2 regions of the Gallintestinimicrobium propionicum genome follow, and region 1 is predicted to be linked to the other one. Evidence: predicted binding sites of a transcription regulator. Region 1 holds the regulator's gene; the other holds the start of a gene.
What was found. The regulator NrdR, encoded in region 1, represses ribonucleotide reductase genes. The targets are predictions, from matches to a motif close to CACAANATNTTGTG.
Positions count from the first base shown of each region.

Region 2: the regulator NrdR is predicted to act here: its motif matches at 4,702-4,715, upstream of nrdD (anaerobic ribonucleoside-triphosphate reductase).

Region 1 is NZ_JAOQJY010000009.1:4,197-13,091, reverse strand. It holds gene OCV62_RS08160 (glycoside hydrolase family 38 N-terminal domain-containing protein) at 1-2,168, shown strand, start outside; gene OCV62_RS08155 (helix-turn-helix domain-containing protein) at 2,256-3,116, shown strand; gene nrdR (transcriptional regulator NrdR) at 3,311-3,772, shown strand; gene OCV62_RS08145 (ABC transporter substrate-binding protein) at 3,967-5,490, shown strand; gene OCV62_RS08140 (ABC transporter permease) at 5,497-6,438, shown strand; gene OCV62_RS08135 (ABC transporter permease) at 6,449-7,252, shown strand; gene OCV62_RS08130 (ATP-binding cassette domain-containing protein) at 7,257-8,084, shown strand; gene OCV62_RS08125 (ABC transporter ATP-binding protein) at 8,077-8,832, shown strand; gene OCV62_RS08120 (YqeG family HAD IIIA-type phosphatase) at 8,839-8,895, shown strand, end outside.
Region 2 is NZ_JAOQJY010000020.1:26,079-34,973, reverse strand. It holds gene OCV62_RS13745 (chromate transporter) at 60-632, opposite strand; gene OCV62_RS13740 (chromate transporter) at 629-1,198, opposite strand; gene OCV62_RS13735 (LysR family transcriptional regulator) at 1,457-2,335, shown strand; gene OCV62_RS13730 (class I SAM-dependent methyltransferase) at 2,620-3,483, shown strand; gene OCV62_RS13725 (DUF2752 domain-containing protein) at 3,532-3,966, opposite strand; gene OCV62_RS13720 (Crp/Fnr family transcriptional regulator) at 4,029-4,664, opposite strand; gene nrdD (anaerobic ribonucleoside-triphosphate reductase) at 4,894-7,053, shown strand; gene nrdG (anaerobic ribonucleoside-triphosphate reductase activating protein) at 7,053-7,601, shown strand; gene OCV62_RS13705 (HD domain-containing protein) at 7,849-8,343, shown strand; gene aspS (aspartate--tRNA ligase) at 8,520-8,895, opposite strand, start outside.

The sequences.
Region 1 (8,895 bases):
ACATTTCGGAAGGACACCGGTTCTTCGAAGAAGAATTCGGCGTGCGCCCGACAACGGCGATTAACTTTGACTCCTTTGGTCATTCTGTAGGTCTGGTTCAGATCTTAAATCAGGCTGGCTATGATACTTATGTGGTATGCCGTCCGGCAAAGGCGCAGTTCCCGTTTGAGGAACAGGATTATCTGTGGAAAGGTCTTGCCGGTTCGGAGGTTCTGGTGCATCGTTCCGATGAAAACTATAACTCCGTTTACGGGCATGTCGGAAAAGAACTGGAACAGTTCCTCGAAGATACGAAGGACGAACCGGTATCCTTATATCTCTGGGGCGTCGGCGACCACGGCGGCGGACCCTCCAGAGTAGATTTGACCGATGTGACAAAGCTGATCAAAGAGCGTGCGGACGAACTGGAGATTATCCACTCCAATCCGGAAGCTTACTTTAAAGAGAGAAAAGCGGCCAAAACCTCCTATCCGGTTGTGGAAAAGAGCCTGAATCCGGTTGCAGAGGGATGCTATACGTCTCAGGTTCGGGTAAAACAGAAGCACCGCCTGCTGGAAAATGAGATTTTAGTCGGCGAAAAGATGGCGACGCAGGCAGAGCTGTTATACGGCACGAAATATCCGAAGGAAGAGATTCACGAAGCAGTTCGTGCATTGTTGTTCTCAGAGTTTCATGATGCGCTGCCTGGCTCCGGTACACAGCAGGTAGAAGAAGATACGCTGCGCCTGCTGGATCACGGTCTGGAGCTGATGTCCCGCGTCAACTGCAGAAGTGCGATTGCGCTGACTGCAGGTGAGGCACCGATCAAAGAAGGAAGCTCCTGCGCATTTTTATACAACCCGCATCCGTATCCGATTACCGGACAGTTCGCGTTTGAAGTCGGACTGCCCAAACAGAACTGGGATCCCTGCTTCTATCATCCGAGAGCATCTGTAAACGGCGAAGAAGTGCCGACCCAGTCGGAGATGGAATGCAGTCATTTCTGCATCGACTGGCGTAAGAGAGTTGTCGTGGAAGCAACCTTAAAACCATGTGCGATGAATTGGGTGGATGTCTGGTTTGATGCGATCGAAAAGCGTCCGACCTTTGAACGGATTTCCAGAAAAGAAAACTTTGTCTTTGACAACGGCAAAATGCGTATAGAGATCAACCCCAGAACTGGTCTGGTGGATTCCTGGAAGGTCGGGGATACCGAATACTTAAAGCCTGGCAGCTTTTGCCCGGTAGCGATCGACGGTACTTATAATTCCTGGGGACTCTGGAAAAATGAGCCCGGAGCGCGCAGAGCGTTTACACTGCTGACAGATCACGAGGGAAGCGAATTCTCCGGATTATACGAGCAGATCGATCCCTCTGTGCGCGTGATCGAGGACGGTAAGGTGCGTACGGTTGTGGAAGCGCTGTTTGGCTGGCATAACAGCAAGCTGTATCAGCGTTATATTCTGCCGAAGAACGATACGCATATGGATGTGGAAATCGGCGTATACTGGAACGAAAACGATACTGTTTTGAAATGGATGATTCCGTCTGCAATGGAGCAGGGAACCTATTACGGACAGGTAATGTTCGGCAGGGAAGCTCTGGCACAGGAAGGCCAGGAAGTTGTCGCACAGCGCTGGAATGCGTGGACGGACGGAGAAAAGACGTTTACGGCAGTCAACGGCGGCAGCTACGGAAGCAGCATCGAAGACGGCGTGATCGGACTGACGCTGCTGCACTCTGCGGGCTATTCTGCAGCGGATTTCGATGAGAAAAAGACGCTGCATGAGGTTCGTCACACCGTTCGGATGGAACAGGGAGAACGTAAGTTTGCATTCCGCTTTGAAGCAGGAAAGGCAGATCTTTTGGACAATGTGGACCGCACTGCACAGGCTTACAATGAAGAGCCTTATGTGCTCGCCCTCAATGCATCCGGAGCCGGAGAAAAGAAAGCACCCGCAATTTTGGTCGATCAGGCAAATGTTCTGGTCTCTGCATGGAAAAAGGCAGAAAACGGGGAAGGATATACGCTTCGTCTTTATGAGAGCACCGGTAAAGATACCACAGCAGTTGTAGAACTGCCGTTTGCAGGTGTTGCCTGCCCGGTATCTTTAAAAGGATTCGAGATCAAAACGCTTCATTATGACGAACAGACAAAACAGCTGGCAGAAGCAGATCTGTTGGACTGATTTCCAACACTGGAATGCACGCCCTTCGGGCATTCCAGTGTTAGGAAGAACAGAATCGCCCGCATGCAGACATTCCGCCGTATAGAAGTGACAAAGGAACGACAGGAAGACATGACAGAAAAAATTTGCAGCTTTTGGAATTATGAAAAAAAAGACCGGCCATTTAACGTCCTGTTAGCAGGAGTATCCTATTGTGATGGGACATATCGGATCGAGAGAAAGCCGGAAAATCTGTATTCATTTGAATATATTTACAGCGGAAAAGGGATGCTGGTGATCGACGGACAACGCCTGGAGCCGCGGGCGGGGGATGTCTATTTTTTAAAAAGAGGCATCCCACACTGCTATTGGTCGGATGAGGAGGAACCGTGGACGAAGATCTGGATCTGCTTTAACGGACTGATGGCGGAAGCAATGTTTTCTGCTTATCTGGACCGAACCGTATACCTGATGCACAACTGCGATATCTCCGGGCAGATGGAAGCACTCCTGCAGCGCCTGGAGCAGTTCGATGGGGATTACGATAAAATGGCGGACGAGACGGCAGTCGCAGTGCTGGAGATCCTCCAGAAGCTTCATAACCAGGGCAGCAGCCATACCCGCACGCTTCCGGAGCAGATTAAGGAATGGATCGATCTGCATGTGGAGGAAAATGTCAAGTTAGAGCAGCTGTGTGAAAGTCTGCATTATTCCAGAAACCATTTGATCAACCAGTTCCGGAACCGCTATCAGATCACGCCGTATCAGTATCTGCGAGAACAGAAAATCGAAGCGGCAAAGCGCTATCTGCTCTATTCCGGCATGTCGATTCAGGAAATCGCAGAGCGGCTGTCCTATACGGATGAAAATTATTTTCACAGCTGCTTTAAAGAGGCGACCGGACTGACCCCGGGCAATTTCCGAAAATTCGGTTCGGTCTATCCGACGGAGTACGGACAGAAGCAATAATGTGGCGCAGGCAGAGTCTTTTCAAAAAAGGCAGGCGCCAAAAAGCTTGCAAAATCAGGGAATGATTGACAGCTCGGGCTGTTTTCATTATAATTTACTCATAGTAGAAAGTGCTGAAACTACAGCAGTTTCTGCATGAGGAATGAATGAAAACGGCCCGGATTTTTTCTGTTCGGGCAGACAGGAGCAGAAAGATGAAATGCCCTTTTTGCGGTCGGGACAATACGAGAGTAATTGATTCCCGTCCATCCGATGATAATAACGCGATTCGCCGCCGCCGGGTATGCGATGTGTGCGGCAAACGTTTTACGACCTATGAAAAGGTAGAGACGATCCCTCTGATTGTCATCAAAAAAGATAACAACCGGGAGCCCTACGACCGTTCCAAGATCGAAGCCGGCGTGCTGCGTGCCTGCCATAAGCGTCCGGTCAGCGCCAACGAGATCACAGGGCTGATCGACGAAGTGGAGACAGATATTTTTTCCAGGGAAGAAAAGGAGATCCCAAGCAGCGTGATCGGGGAGCTGGTCATGAACAAACTGAAAGATCTGGATGCGGTCGCCTATGTGCGGTTTGCTTCTGTTTACCGCGAATTTAAAGACGTAAATACCTTTTTTGACGAACTGCGCAAGGCCGTTGAAAAAAAGAAAAAATAAATCTTGCAATTTGATTCACTCCTGTATACAATAAGTGAGGCGTTGGGAAAGACGACGCTCTGTTTTTCGCCGCACGGGAATTCGCTTCCCGATGAAAAACGCGTTGGTGTATCCCGACACAGCTTTTTGGTGCGGACAGCTGCCGCAACCGGAAAGTACAACTGAATAAAGATCAAATCAAAAAGGAGAAACACATGAAGACAAAAGCAGGAAAAAAAGTTCTTTTGACTTTGGTGTGCGCAGCACTGACTATTGCACTGGGCGCGTGCTCGGGCGATAAGGCGGGAAAGGAATCTTCTCAGATTACCATTGGAATTCCTCAGGATGTGGACAGTCTTGACCCCCACAAAGCAGTGGCGGCGGGAACCAAAGAGGTATTGTTCAATGTATTCGAAGGTCTTGTAAAGCCTGACAGCGAAGGAAACTTAAACGACGCTGTAGCAGAGAGCCATACCATTTCGGAAGATGGAAAAGTGTATACCTTCACGCTTCGCGATGGGGTAAAATTTCATGACGGCACAACTGTTACGGCGGAAGATGTAAAATATTCCATTGACAGATGTGCCGATACCAGTAACGGTGACCCGTTGGTATCGGCTTTTTTGGCGATTGACAGCGTGAATATCATTGATGAGAAAACCGTTGAGATCGTATTAAAAGAAGGAAATACCGACTTCCTCCCTTACCTGACCGCAGCGATCATACCGGCAGCCAACGAGGATCCTGAGAGCAATCCGATCGGAACCGGCCCGTACAAATATGTATCCCGTTCCCCTCAGGAAAATGTGATCTTAGAGAAATTCGATGAATACTGGGGTACACCGGCAAACATCGATACCGTAAAGCTTCAGGTAATCGCGAATGCGGACACGATTGTGACCAGCTTAAACGGCGGTTCAGTTGATATGTTTGCGAGAATTTCCCAGGCACAGGCAGATCAGCTGTCCGATGATTTCGATGTGCTGGAAGGTACGATGAACCTTGTGCAGGCGATGTATTTAAACAATGCAAAGGAGCCCTTTAACGATGTACGGGTTCGCCAGGCACTTTGCTATGCGGTAGATCCGCAGGGCATTATGGACATGATTTCCGATGGAAAGGGATCGCAGATCGGCAGCAGCATGTTCCCGTCGTTCGGCAAATATTATATGGAAGAGTTAAATGATCTGTATACGACCAATATCGAAAAGGCAAAGGAGCTGTTGACAGAGGCTGGCTATCCCGACGGATTTTCCTTTACGCTGACCGTTCCTTCCAACTATCAGCAGCATATCGATACCGCGCAGGTAATTGCAGAACAGTTAAAGGAGATCGGTGTAACTGCCAACATCCAGCTGATCGAATGGGAGAGCTGGCTGTCTGATGTTTATTCCGACCGTAATTATGAAGCGACCGTAGTTGGCGTAGACGCATCCAGTCTGACTGCAGCAGCGCTGCTGTCCAGATTCGAAAGCACTGCTTCCAATAATTTCATTAACTTTAATGATCCTGCCTATGACGAAGCATACAAAGCGGCAGCAGCAAGCGCAGACGATGACGAAAAGACCGGATATTATAAGGAATGCGAAAAGATTCTGGCAGAGGATGCGGCAAATGTATACATTCAGGATCTGCCTTCCTTTGTAGCCCTGAACAAAAAATACGGCGGTTACGAGTTCTACCCGCTGTATGTACAGGATTTTGCAAAGCTGTATATCGTTGACGAACAGACGGAGTAAAAATTCATGAAGTATTTGGCAAAAAAACTGGCTGGTTTTGTGATGACTATGCTGGTGGTATCTTTCCTGGTATTTGCGGCGTTTGCCGTAATACCGGGAGATCCGGCCACAGCGATGCTGGGCACGCAGGCGACCCCTGAAAAACTGGCGGCGCTGCGGGAACAGATGGGATTAAATGAACCGCTCTTGGTGCGCTTTGGCAGCTGGGCGGTCAATTTTATACAGGGAGATTTCGGAACCTCCTACAAGTATCAGATGTCGGTGCGCAGCATGATCGCCGAAAAGATTCCGGTCACGCTGACACTTACGGCGATGTCCTTTCTGATTATGGTGGCAGTTTCGATTCCGGTCGGTCTGTTCTGCGCGCATCACGCGGGTGGAAAGGTAGATCGTATCGTCCTGATCGTCAATCAGGTGATCATGGCGATTCCACCGTTCTTTTCGGGCATCCTGATCACGCTTCTGTTTGGTCTTGTGCTGCATTTGTTTACACCGGGCGGGTATGTGTCCTATACGACGAGTGTCACAGGCTTTCTGGGATACCTGATCTTTCCGTCGGTCGCGATTGCGCTGCCGAAAGCGGCGATGGCGATCAAGCTGCTGCGCACATCCGTACTGTCTGAGATGAAGCTGGATTATGTCCGCACGGCATACAGCAGGGGAAATAATACCAAAGGAGTGCTGTACCAGCATGTGCTGCGCAACGCGATCATTCCGGTTATTACGTTTCTGGGCATGGCGCTTGCGGATATGGTCGCGGGAAGTATTGTTATCGAACGGGTGTTCAATATCCCCGGACTGGGCAGGATTTTGCTGACTTCAATTTCCAACCGGGACTATCCTGTAGTACAGGCGATCATTGTATTTATCGCATTTATCGTTATTTTTACAAATTTCCTGGTGGATCTTCTGTATCAGAAGATGGACCCCAGAATTACATTGGATTGATTAGGCGATTATGAAAAAGAAAATGAACAAAAATCTGACAGTTGGACTCTGGCTTACCGGAATCATGCTGACGCTGATTCTGGTAGGTTTTTTCTGGACACCCTATAATCCGGAGACGATGGATAACGCAGCAAAGCTATCCGGCGTCTCTTTTTCGCATCTGATGGGCTGCGACAATTTCGGACGGGACATTTTCAGCAGAGTATTAAAAGGCGGCGGCACGACGTTTTGCGTGGCGCTTGGCACAGTAGCGATCGGCACGGTATTTGGTGTTATCATCGGGGCGTTTACCGGATATTTCGGTGGAATTTTGGATGAAGTTTTGATGCGCATCAACGATGTGCTGTTTGCATTTCCAAGCATCCTGCTGGCGCTTGTGTTCGTAACCCTTCTTGGCGGCGGCACATGGAACGTGATTATTGCGCTGGGCATTGCATTTATCCCGAGCTTTGCGAGAATTGTCCGCGGCGAGTTTATCCGCTGTAAAAATATGGATTATGTCAGAAGCGCGAAGCTGGCGGGAGCGGGCAATCTGCGAATTATGTTTGTCCATATCCTGCCCAATACCGTACCGGTGCTTTTGTCTGCAATCATGATCGGCTTTAACAATGCCGTGCTGGCGGAAGCAGGGATGAGCTATCTGGGCATCGGCGTGCAGCCGCCGCAGTCCAGTCTTGGAAGAATGCTGTCGGAAGCACAGACCTATCTGTTTTCTGCCCCGGGCTTTGCGTTGTTTCCGGGAATTTTTCTGATTATGCTGGTGCTGGGATTTTCTCTGCTCGGAGAAGGATTAAAGGATCGGGAAAAGGAGTAAGGCGATGCTTGACGTTAAGGATTTGAATATCGAATTTCATGATCACCTGGTGCCCGAAACGGTTGTGCATCAGGTCAGCTTCCATATGGACGCAGGGGAGATCGTCGGACTGGTAGGGGAATCCGGTTCCGGAAAATCCATGACCGCACTGGCGATCGCCGGACTTTTGTCCCGCCATGATATGAAAAAAACGGGAGAAATTTTATTCGAGGGAACCGATCTGCTGCACTGCGAACGAAGCTTTTTAAGAGAACTTCAGGGAAACGATATTTCCGTCGTTTTTCAGGAGCCGATGACATCGTTAAACCCGGTTTACCGCATTGGCTGGCAGGTGGAAGAACCGCTTCGCATCCATCATCCGGAGCTGTCTGCGCAGGAGAGAAAGCAACGGGCGCTGACGCTGTTAAAACAGGTGGAATTGGAAGACCCGGAGCGGATTTATCAGTCGTACCCGCACCAGATTTCCGGTGGACAGAGACAGCGCGTCATGATCGCGGCTGCGATGATCTGTGAGCCGAAGCTTCTGATTGCGGATGAACCGACGACTGCGCTGGATGTAACGGTTCAGGCGCAGATTGTGAAGCTGTTAAAGCGGATCAACCAGAAAAAAGGAACTGCCATTTTGTTTATTTCCCATGATTTGAGCCTGGTGCGCAGACTCTGCAGCCGCGTGATCGTCATGAAAGACGGCAGAATTGTGGAACAGGGAGCGATGGAGGATATTTTTGAGAACCCGCAGCAGGAATATACGCAGAAGCTGATTGCAGCAATTCCTCGCTGTGTCAAAAAGAATTCCGGACGTAGCGCAAAAACGGAGGAAGCACATGGCTGACGTGATTTTAAAGGCAGAGCATCTGAAAATCGGCTTTTTTTCGGAACGGCACAGCCTGTTTGAAAAGAGAAAACGCAACGAAGTGTTAAAGGATCTGTCCTTTACGATGGAGAAAGGCGAGGTGCTGGGGCTTGTGGGTGAATCCGGCTGTGGAAAAAGCACGCTCGCGAAGGTAATTCTGGGGCTGTTAAAGCCGGACTCCGGGACGGTGATCGTGTCCGGCAATCGTCCGCAGATGGTGTTTCAGGATCCGTATGGCTCCCTGAATCCGGCGAAGAAAATCGGCTGGATTATGGAAGAGCCGCTTCGAATTCAGGGAAAGCTTCCTGGAAAAAAACGGAGGCAGAAGGTACTCGAAATGTTAAAAAAAGTCGGTCTGGATGAAAAAATTGCAGACCGTTACCCGAACCAGCTTTCCGGTGGGCAGAGACAGAGAGTCTGCATCGGGGAAGCGTTGATGACAAATCCCGGACTTTTGGTGGCGGATGAGGCGGTTTCTGCACTGGACGTGACGATTCAGGCACAGATTCTGGAGCTTTTGGAGCAGCTGAAGGAGGAAATGGGACTGTCGATTTTATTTATTTCCCACGATATGCGCGTTGTTTATCAGCTCTGCGACAGGGTTATGATTATGAAGGACGGCACAATTGTCGAAAGCGGTGATGTGGATACCGTTTATTTTTCCCCGCAGCACGAATACACAAAAGAGCTGCTGGAGGCGGCAGGAATCGGAGAGGATGAAGCATAAATGGGCATGTTGGAAATTTTTTATCCGGATGAAACGGCGGATACCTCCTATGGAATCGATTAC
Region 2 (8,895 bases), on a different contig from region 1:
GACATTTTACTGTGCCTCCGCCTCAGCGCATCCGGATGCTTTGTTCTATTCCTACCTTATCATACTATGCCAACCAGCGCAAGCACACCCTGCACTGCCAGCTTTGCAAAACCGCTCAGCACCATCACAAGAATCGGATTCCAGTTTTTCTTTTTTAACAGCCATACTGCGACAACAAAAATCACGATCGAATCCCACTTCGTCGACATAAAGCTCACCGCGTCATTCCAGAACGCAGTGATCAGGATCGATACGCCTGCCGCCGCGATCATCGACACAACTGCCGGACGCAGCGTTTCCAGCACGCCCTGCAGCATGCTCATTTTACGGTATTTTAAATAAAGATAGGACAGCACCGTTACCAGGATGCACGACGGAAAAATACAGCCAAATGTCGCCGCCAGCGCTCCCAAAAAGCCTGCCAGCCGGATGCCGACAAACGTCGCGGAATTGACTGCAATCGGTCCGGGCGTCATCTGGGAAATTGTAATCAGGTCGGTAAATTCCGATCTCGACAGCCACCCATGCTGCGTCACTACCTGCTCCTGAATCAGCGGAAGCGCTGCATAGCCGCCGCCGAAGCTGAACATTCCGATCTGCAAAAAGCTCAGAAAAAGCTGCCAGTAAATCATTTCTTTTTCTCCTTTCTCTTCCGGATCAGGGTCCGTACCACTCCGAGCACGATACAGAAGATCACGACATAGACCACGTTGACATTAAAAATGCAGACCGCAAGGAACGCTGCCGCCATAATTGCGAGGGACGATTTTTGTTTCCCTGCCACGATGCCGCTGCCCATATCATAGACAACCGACGCAATGACCGCGCCGACGCCCGCCTGCATGCCGTCCAGCACCGTTTTTACAATATAATTAGAAGAAAATGCCGCATAAAAATAAAAGATCACCGACAAAATCACAAACGGCGGAATAATCGTTCCGATGATCGCTGCGAGTGCCCCTGCGAGGCCCGCCAGCTTGTAACCTACGACGATTGCACCGTTTACCGCAATCGCTCCCGGCGCGGACTGCGCAATCGCCACCAGATCGAGCATTTCCTCTTCATCGATCCAGTGCAGCTCATCTACAAATTTCTTTTTCATCAGCGTGACGATGACGTATCCGCCGCCGAACGTAAACGCGCTTAAATACAGCGTGGAAAAAAATACTTTTCGGATCTTCGTCCATTTCTCCTTCATGCTTTCCTCTCATTTCTGCGCACGCTTTTTCGCATGCCCGCTGCTTCTGTTTGTTTCTAACATCGTACAGCCTCTTGTAATCGTTCTTATCATACCTTTTCTTGTAATATAAGTAAAATAGTATTATAGTATAAAATATATAATATTTTTATTATATAAGCTGTGCAGGAGCAGTCTTTTGACACCTTCGGTACAAATAACTGCGTGAAAATAAGCGATCACACTTATTTTTCACTCGATCACCTTGGAGGAACCGCCATGACTCTGCGTCATATGAAAATTTTTGTCGCCGTATATCAGCAAAAAAGCATCACCCTCGCATCGAACAGCCTGCATCTGGCTCAACCGTCCGTCAGTCTGGCGATCAAGGAGCTGGAGGAATATTATCATATCCGCCTGTTCGACCGCCTCTCCCGACGGATTTACCCGACGGAGAACGGGCATCGCTTCTATGAATATGCACTCCATATCGTGTCACTTTTTTCAGAAATGGAAAACAAAATTCCCGCCTGGGATGCAAATGCCCCGCTCCATATTGGCTCCAGCATCACTCTCGGCACCTGCCTGCTCCCCTCCCTTGTCAAAACCTATCAGGAGCAGCACCCGGAAATCAAAATCTATGTAACGATCAAAAATACCGGCACAATCGAGCAGGCAGTCGTCGACAATCAGCTGGATTTTGCCCTGGTCGAAGGCACTGTCACTCACCCGGAAATCATTTCAGAGGTCTTTTCTGCCGATATGCTCTGCATGGTCGCAGCTCCCGGACATCCGCTTGCCGCCAACCGGACGGTCACCCTCGCCGACGCTGCTTCCTGCCCCCTCCTTTTACGCGAACCAGGCAGTGCCGGCAGGGAAATCGTCGAAAGTCTCTTTTTATCCGGCGGCATCCAGATCGCGCCCGCCTGGGAAAGCGTCAGCACCCTCGCCCTCATCCGCGCCGCCCAAAACGGTCTCGGCATCGCAATTTTACCGGAGCTTCTCGTCCGGGATGCACTGAAATCCGGAGATCTTGTCTCCCTTCCGCTTCCGCCCGACATCCTGACCCGCAGCCTATACCTGATCCGGCACCGCAACAAATACCTTTCGTCCTCCGCAGAGGAATTTCAGAATTTATGCCGGATGTGGAAATTTTAAGTGGGTGAACAGTAACGATTTTTTTCATCGCAACGCTCCAGCAATAGAATGATTGCTTTTTGGGCGCACTTCCTGTATGATAATCTCGTATTATTATCCTGTGCATACACGCGCAAACGCAGTTTTGCCCGGATACTTTGCAGATAATTCCTGTAACTATATTACTTACAAAATGAAGAATAAAGATTGAAAAATAAAATTTTTCAATCGCGAGATTTGTGTCTGTGCGCACTTGACACAAACTCGGCATGCGCAAAAAGCGTGCGCAGAAATGAGAGGAAAATATGTGGATCGCAGATCAATGGAAAGATTATGAAGTGCTGGATACTTCCAGCGGAGAAAAGCTGGAACGCTGGGGAGATTATCTTCTCGTGCGTCCCGATCCGCAGGTCATCTGGAATACCCCCCGCAAAAATCCCGGCTGGAAAAAGAAAAACGGCCATTATCATCGCAGCTCCAAGGGCGGCGGCGAATGGGAATTTTTCAATCTGCCCGAGGAATGGAGCATCCATTACCGCGAACTGACCTTCCGTTTAAAGCCGTTTAGCTTCAAACATACCGGTCTGTTTCCGGAACAGGCAACAAACTGGGACTGGTTTGGCAACCTGATTGCCAACGCTGGCCGCCCGGTTAAAGTGCTGAATCTGTTCGCCTACACCGGCGGCGCTACCCTGTCCGCAGCGAAGGCAGGCGCAGCAGTCACCCATGTGGACGCTTCCAAGGGCATGGTTACCTGGGCAAAAGAAAACGCAGCGGCTTCCGGTCTTTCCGATACTCCGATCCGCTGGCTCGTAGATGACTGTGTAAAATTTGTCGAACGTGAAATCCGCCGCGGCAACCACTATGATGGCATCATCATGGATCCTCCCTCCTACGGCAGAGGTCCTAAAGGCGAAATCTGGAAAATTGAAGAGAGCATCTATCCCTTCATCGAACTGACGACTCAGATTCTGTCCGATGACCCGCTCTTTTTCCTGATCAACTCCTATACAACCGGTCTACAGCCTGCTGTTTTAAACTATATGATGCAGACTGCCATTACGCCGAAATTCGGCGGACACACCGAAGCATCCGAAATCGGACTGCCCGTTACAGACAACGGACTGGTGCTGCCCTGCGGCGCGTCCGGACGCTGGAGCAAACAATAGAATGCACGCTCTGCGAGCATTCTATTGTCATGAGTAACGCAGCGTCTCTCACCCCTGCAGCATTCGAACCAATCCCAGAATCCACTTCCGATACCCCGGAATAAGCCGCTCCGCCAGACTGCCCGATGTGTAGCTAATCGGCGGCTCTCCGGGGAAGAAGCAATACATTCGATACAAATAGACTGCGACCATCAGCACTACAATCACGCCCGCAGCCGTCATCAGCCCTTTCGCTTTTTTCCCAAACCCATACCGCATAACCACCAGATAAGCAGCCCATAGAATCCACAGAAGCCCCAGCGGATTCATCTGCATTCCCCTCTGAAACTGCCCTGTGATAAAAAAGAACACCGCCCGCGTCATCCCACAGCCGGGACAAGGCAGACCAAATAAAAACACGGAGGGACAGAACGCATGAAACATCGCATGCGCTGCAATATCATACAAAACAAACACGACAGCAAAACCCCAATATGCCCCCACATCTTTGCGAATTCTACCAATAATAGCTGTTGTTTTTTTATCTTCCCTTCTCCCTGATATCTTCACCGCAGTTTTTTCTCCTCCAGCCAGATTTTCTTCCCTTCCGTCCGAATCAGTCCTTCCTCCTTCATCCGTCCCAGTTCGCGCATCATCGCGCTGCGATCCACAAACAGATAGTCCGCGCAGTCCGTATAGGAAAACGGCAAAGAAAAACCATCTCTGCCCTTCTGGCGGTTCAAAAACTGAAAATACGTCATCAGCTTCTGCCGCAGCGTCTTCTGCCCCAGCACATCCGCGTGCATCAGCGCACGTTTCTGGGTTCCCATCAGAATTTCCTCCAGAAGCTGCCCGCGCTTTTCATATTTTTTATAAGCCGACGACAGCTTTCTGTCATTCAAAAAAGCAACCTGGCAGCCGGAACGCGAAATGACGTAGCATACGCCCTCCACATCCGGAAAGCATTTCCGTGTAAAACTCTCCTTCGGCTCATAATAATCCAGAATCCGTCGCTGTCCCTCCTGATTCATACTCTCCAAAAAGGCGGTTCCGCTCAGCATAACGCCCACATTGTCCGCGTCGTCGTCCTGATTCATCAGCACCTGGCGCTTTCCAAACGTCCGGATATTCAACATCCCGTCCGCTGCCAAACGCTCCTGCTGTTCTTTTGTCAAGTCCCAAAAGCCAATAAATTGTTCCATATTTTCACACCATCATGTAGTCTATTTTTGTGCAAACCACTATATTTTGTATTATATCCTATATTTGTTGCTTGTGCAACTATTTTATCAGGACTTCGGTTATATAATAATGCTTGCACTCCACAGTAGAAGAACACTGCCGGAGCATGTCAGATTTTATGTTAAATCTCGAGAAACTGTCATTTACTCCGTTTTCCGAGATTTTTGCACGAAAAAGGAGAGGGAGACTATGAAAATCATCAAGAGGAACGGCTCTGAAGCCACTTTCGATTCCGAAAAAATTGTGGCGGCCATCACAAAGGCCAACAACTCTGAGGAAGGAACCAGACTTTCTCCGGAACAGATTCACGATATTGCAGACTACGTCGAATATAAATGCAACAAGATCGGACGCGCTGTATCCGTAGAAGAAGTACAGGATATGGTAGAAAACCAGATCATGGCAACCGGCGCTTTCGACCTCGCGAAGCACTATGTCCAGTACCGCTATCAGCGCTCTCTGATCCGCAAATCCAACACCACGGATACCCGGATCCTTTCGCTGATCGAATGCAACAACGAAGAGGCCAAACAGGAAAATTCCAACAAAAACCCTACGGTCAACAGCGTACAGCGTGACTACATGGCAGGTGAGGTCAGCCGTGACTTAACCCAGCGCCTTTTACTGCCTTCCGACATCGTAGAGGCTGACCAGAAGGGGCTGATCCACTTCCACGATTCCGACTACTTCGCACAGCACATGCACAACTGCGACCTCGTAAACCTCGAGGATATGCTGCAGAACGGCACCGTCATCAGCGAAACCAAAATTGAAAAGCCCCACAGCTTTTCCACAGCCTGCAACATCGCGACCCAGATCATCGCGCAGGTGGCAAGCAACCAGTACGGCGGACAGAGTATTTCTCTCGCACACCTCGCGCCTTTCGTACAGGTTTCCCGGGAAAAGATCCGCACCGAAGTTGCCGAAGAAATGAAAATTCTCAACACCCAGGCGACTCCCGAACAACTCAACGATATCGTGGAAACCCGTCTGCACCGTGAGATCACCAAGGGCGTACAGACCATTCAGTACCAGATCATCACCCTGATGACCACAAACGGCCAGGCACCGTTTTTGACGGTCTTCATGTATCTGAATGAGGCAAAAAATGCGCAGGAAAAAAAGGATCTCGCACTGATTATCGAAGAAACCTTAAAACAGCGCTATCAGGGCGTCAAGAACGAAGCAGGCGTATGGATTACTCCCGCGTTCCCCAAGCTGATCTATGTGCTCGAAGACGACAACGTGGAAGAGGACTCCGAATACTTCTACCTGACACAGCTCGCAGCAAAATGCACCGCAAGGCGTCTGGTCCCTGATTATATTTCTGAAAAGAAAATGAAAGAATTAAAAGAAGGCAACTGCTTCCCCGTTATGGGCTGCCGCAGCTGCCTGAGTCCCTGGAAGGATGAAAACGGCAATTACAAATTCTACGGCCGCTTCAACCAGGGCGTCGTAACCATCAACCTACCTGACGTCGCACTTTCCTCCGGCGGGGATTTCAAGAAATTCTGGGAAATTTTCGACGAGCGTCTTGATTTGTGCTATCGCGCCCTGATGCTTCGCCATAAGCGTTTAGAGGGTACTTTATCTGACGCTGCCCCGATCCTCTGGCAGTACGGTGCTCTTGCCCGTCTCAAAAAAGGCGAAACGATCGACAAGCTGCTCTACGGCGGCTACTCCACGATTTCCCTTGGCTATGCTGGTCTGTACGAATGTGTCAAATACATGACCGGCAAATCCCACACCGATCCGGAAGCGACCCCGTTCGCACTGGAAGTCATGCAGCACATGAACGATGCCTGCAACAAATGGAAACGGGAAACCAATATCGCGTTCTCCATTTACGGTTCTCCGATCGAGAGTACAACCTACAAGTTCGCCAAATGCCTGCAGAAGCGTTTCGGCATCATCGAGGGCATAACGGACAAGAACTATATCACCAACAGCTACCATGTGCACGTTACCGAGCCAATCGACGCTTTTTCCAAGCTGAAATTCGAGTCCCAGTTCCAGGCGCTTTCCACCGGCGGAGCGATCAGCTATGTGGAGGTTCCCGATATGCAGGACAACATCCCGGCTGTCATTCAGGTCATGCGCTTTATCTACGACAACATCATGTACGCAGAGTTAAACACCAAGAGCGACTATTGCCAGGAATGCGGTTATACCGGCGAAATTCAGATCGTTGAGGATGAACACAAAAAGCTCATTTGGAAATGTCCGAAATGTGGCTGCACCGATCAGAACAAATTAAACGTCGCAAGGCGTACCTGCGGCTATATTGGCACTCAGTTCTGGAATCAGGGACGGACGCAGGAAATTAAAGAGAGGGTGCTTCATCTATAATGAACTACGGTACAATCAAAAACTGTGATATTGCAAACGGAGAGGGCGTGCGGGTTTCCCTTTTCGTCTCCGGTTGCACTCATCACTGCCATAACTGTTTCAACCCAGAAACCTGGAGCTTTTCCTACGGCTCCCCATTCGATGAACAAGCGCAAAGCAAACTGCTTACGCTGCTTTCCCCAGATTATATCGACGGACTGTCCCTGCTGGGCGGAGAACCGTTTGAACCGGATAACCAGCGGGCGCTTGTTCCTTTCCTGAAAAAAGTCCGTGCGCAGTATCCCGGTAAAACAATCTGGTGCTATACCGGCTACACCCTGGAATCTGATCTTCTGTCCGAAAGCCGCGCTCGGTGCGAATGCACGGATGAGATGCTTTCCCTGATCGATGTCCTCGTTGATGGGGAATTTATCGAGGCTCAGAAAAACATCAGCCTTGCATTCCGCGGTTCCGAAAATCAGCGCCTGATCGACGTTCCCGCAACGCTTTCTTCCGGCAGCGTGGTGTGGCACGGGCTCATCAGCCAGAATATTTCTATGAAATATTAAAATTTCCTCAGAGCCTTTCGACAAGTACAAAATCTGCTTGTCGGAAGGCTCTGATTCCATGTAAAAGAAAATTTCAGCAGTTACAGTTTTCCCCGCACCGTTTATGAAATCTTCGTGAAATCCAGTCTTTTCCACTTGTTTTTCACTCCCGGTGCAGTATACTTAAAAGCAGGAGGAACAACGGTTCTCCGCTTTTTAAACCACGGAAAATCCGTACTCGTTCCCGCCGGAAAGGATGTGACAGCCGATGGAGATTACAGTCGCGGATGATATCAGCGCCGAGTACCGCGGTCTGGTGCAGAGCATTCTGGACAATCCCGAATTCAAAAAGCTTCAACGGTATAAGCAGCATTTTCAGACAACCCGCTTCATGCACAGTCTGAACGTTTCTTATATCTCCTGGCTCATTGCCAGAAAGCTCGGATGGGATGCCCAAACAGCTGCCCGGGCCGGACTTCTTCATGACTTCTGTGTTTACGATTTCAAAGATAAGCTTCCCAAAGGGGAAATACAGGCCTACTATCATCCCAGAGTGGCCGCCAGCACCAGCGAAAAGCATTTCCTGATTTCCGACAAAGAGCGACAGGCGATCCTGTCCCACATGTTTCCGCTTGGACCTCTTCCCGAAAGCCGGGAGGCATGGTTAATCAGCCTTGCCGATAAACTCTGTGCCATTTCAGAGTTTTGCTGCTTCCGCATTGCTTTGGCACGCAGGCATAAGGTTGTTATCAGCTACGGCTGATCCCAAACCCTGCGAATATTCTATTTTCTCGTACAATAGAATGATGCATGCTCTGCAAATATTCTATTGTCCGAAACAACAAAACGTGCGAAACACCTTCGATCGGAAAGTGTTCCGCACGTTTTTATTCATAACAATAGAATGCTCGCAGAGCGTACATTCTATTGTTTTCTTACTTACTGCTTCTCCGGAGCGCTGATCTTGATATGAACCTCTCTCAGCTGCTTCTCGTCTACCTCTGCAGGAGCGCCCATCATAACGTCCTGAGCATTCTTGTTCATCGGGAACGGAATAATCTCGCGAATGCTGTCTTCACCTGCAATCAGCATAACCATACGGTCTACGCCGGGAGCAATCCCTGCGTGCGGCGGTGCGCCGTAGCAAAATGCATTGTACATAGCAGGGAATTTCGCTTTCACATCTTCTTCGCCCAGTCCAACCAGCTCGAACGCTTTTACCATGATCTCAGGATCGTGGTTACGCACCGCACCGGAAGACAACTCAATTCCGTTGCAGACCAGATCGTACTGATATGCCAGAATCTCCAGCGGA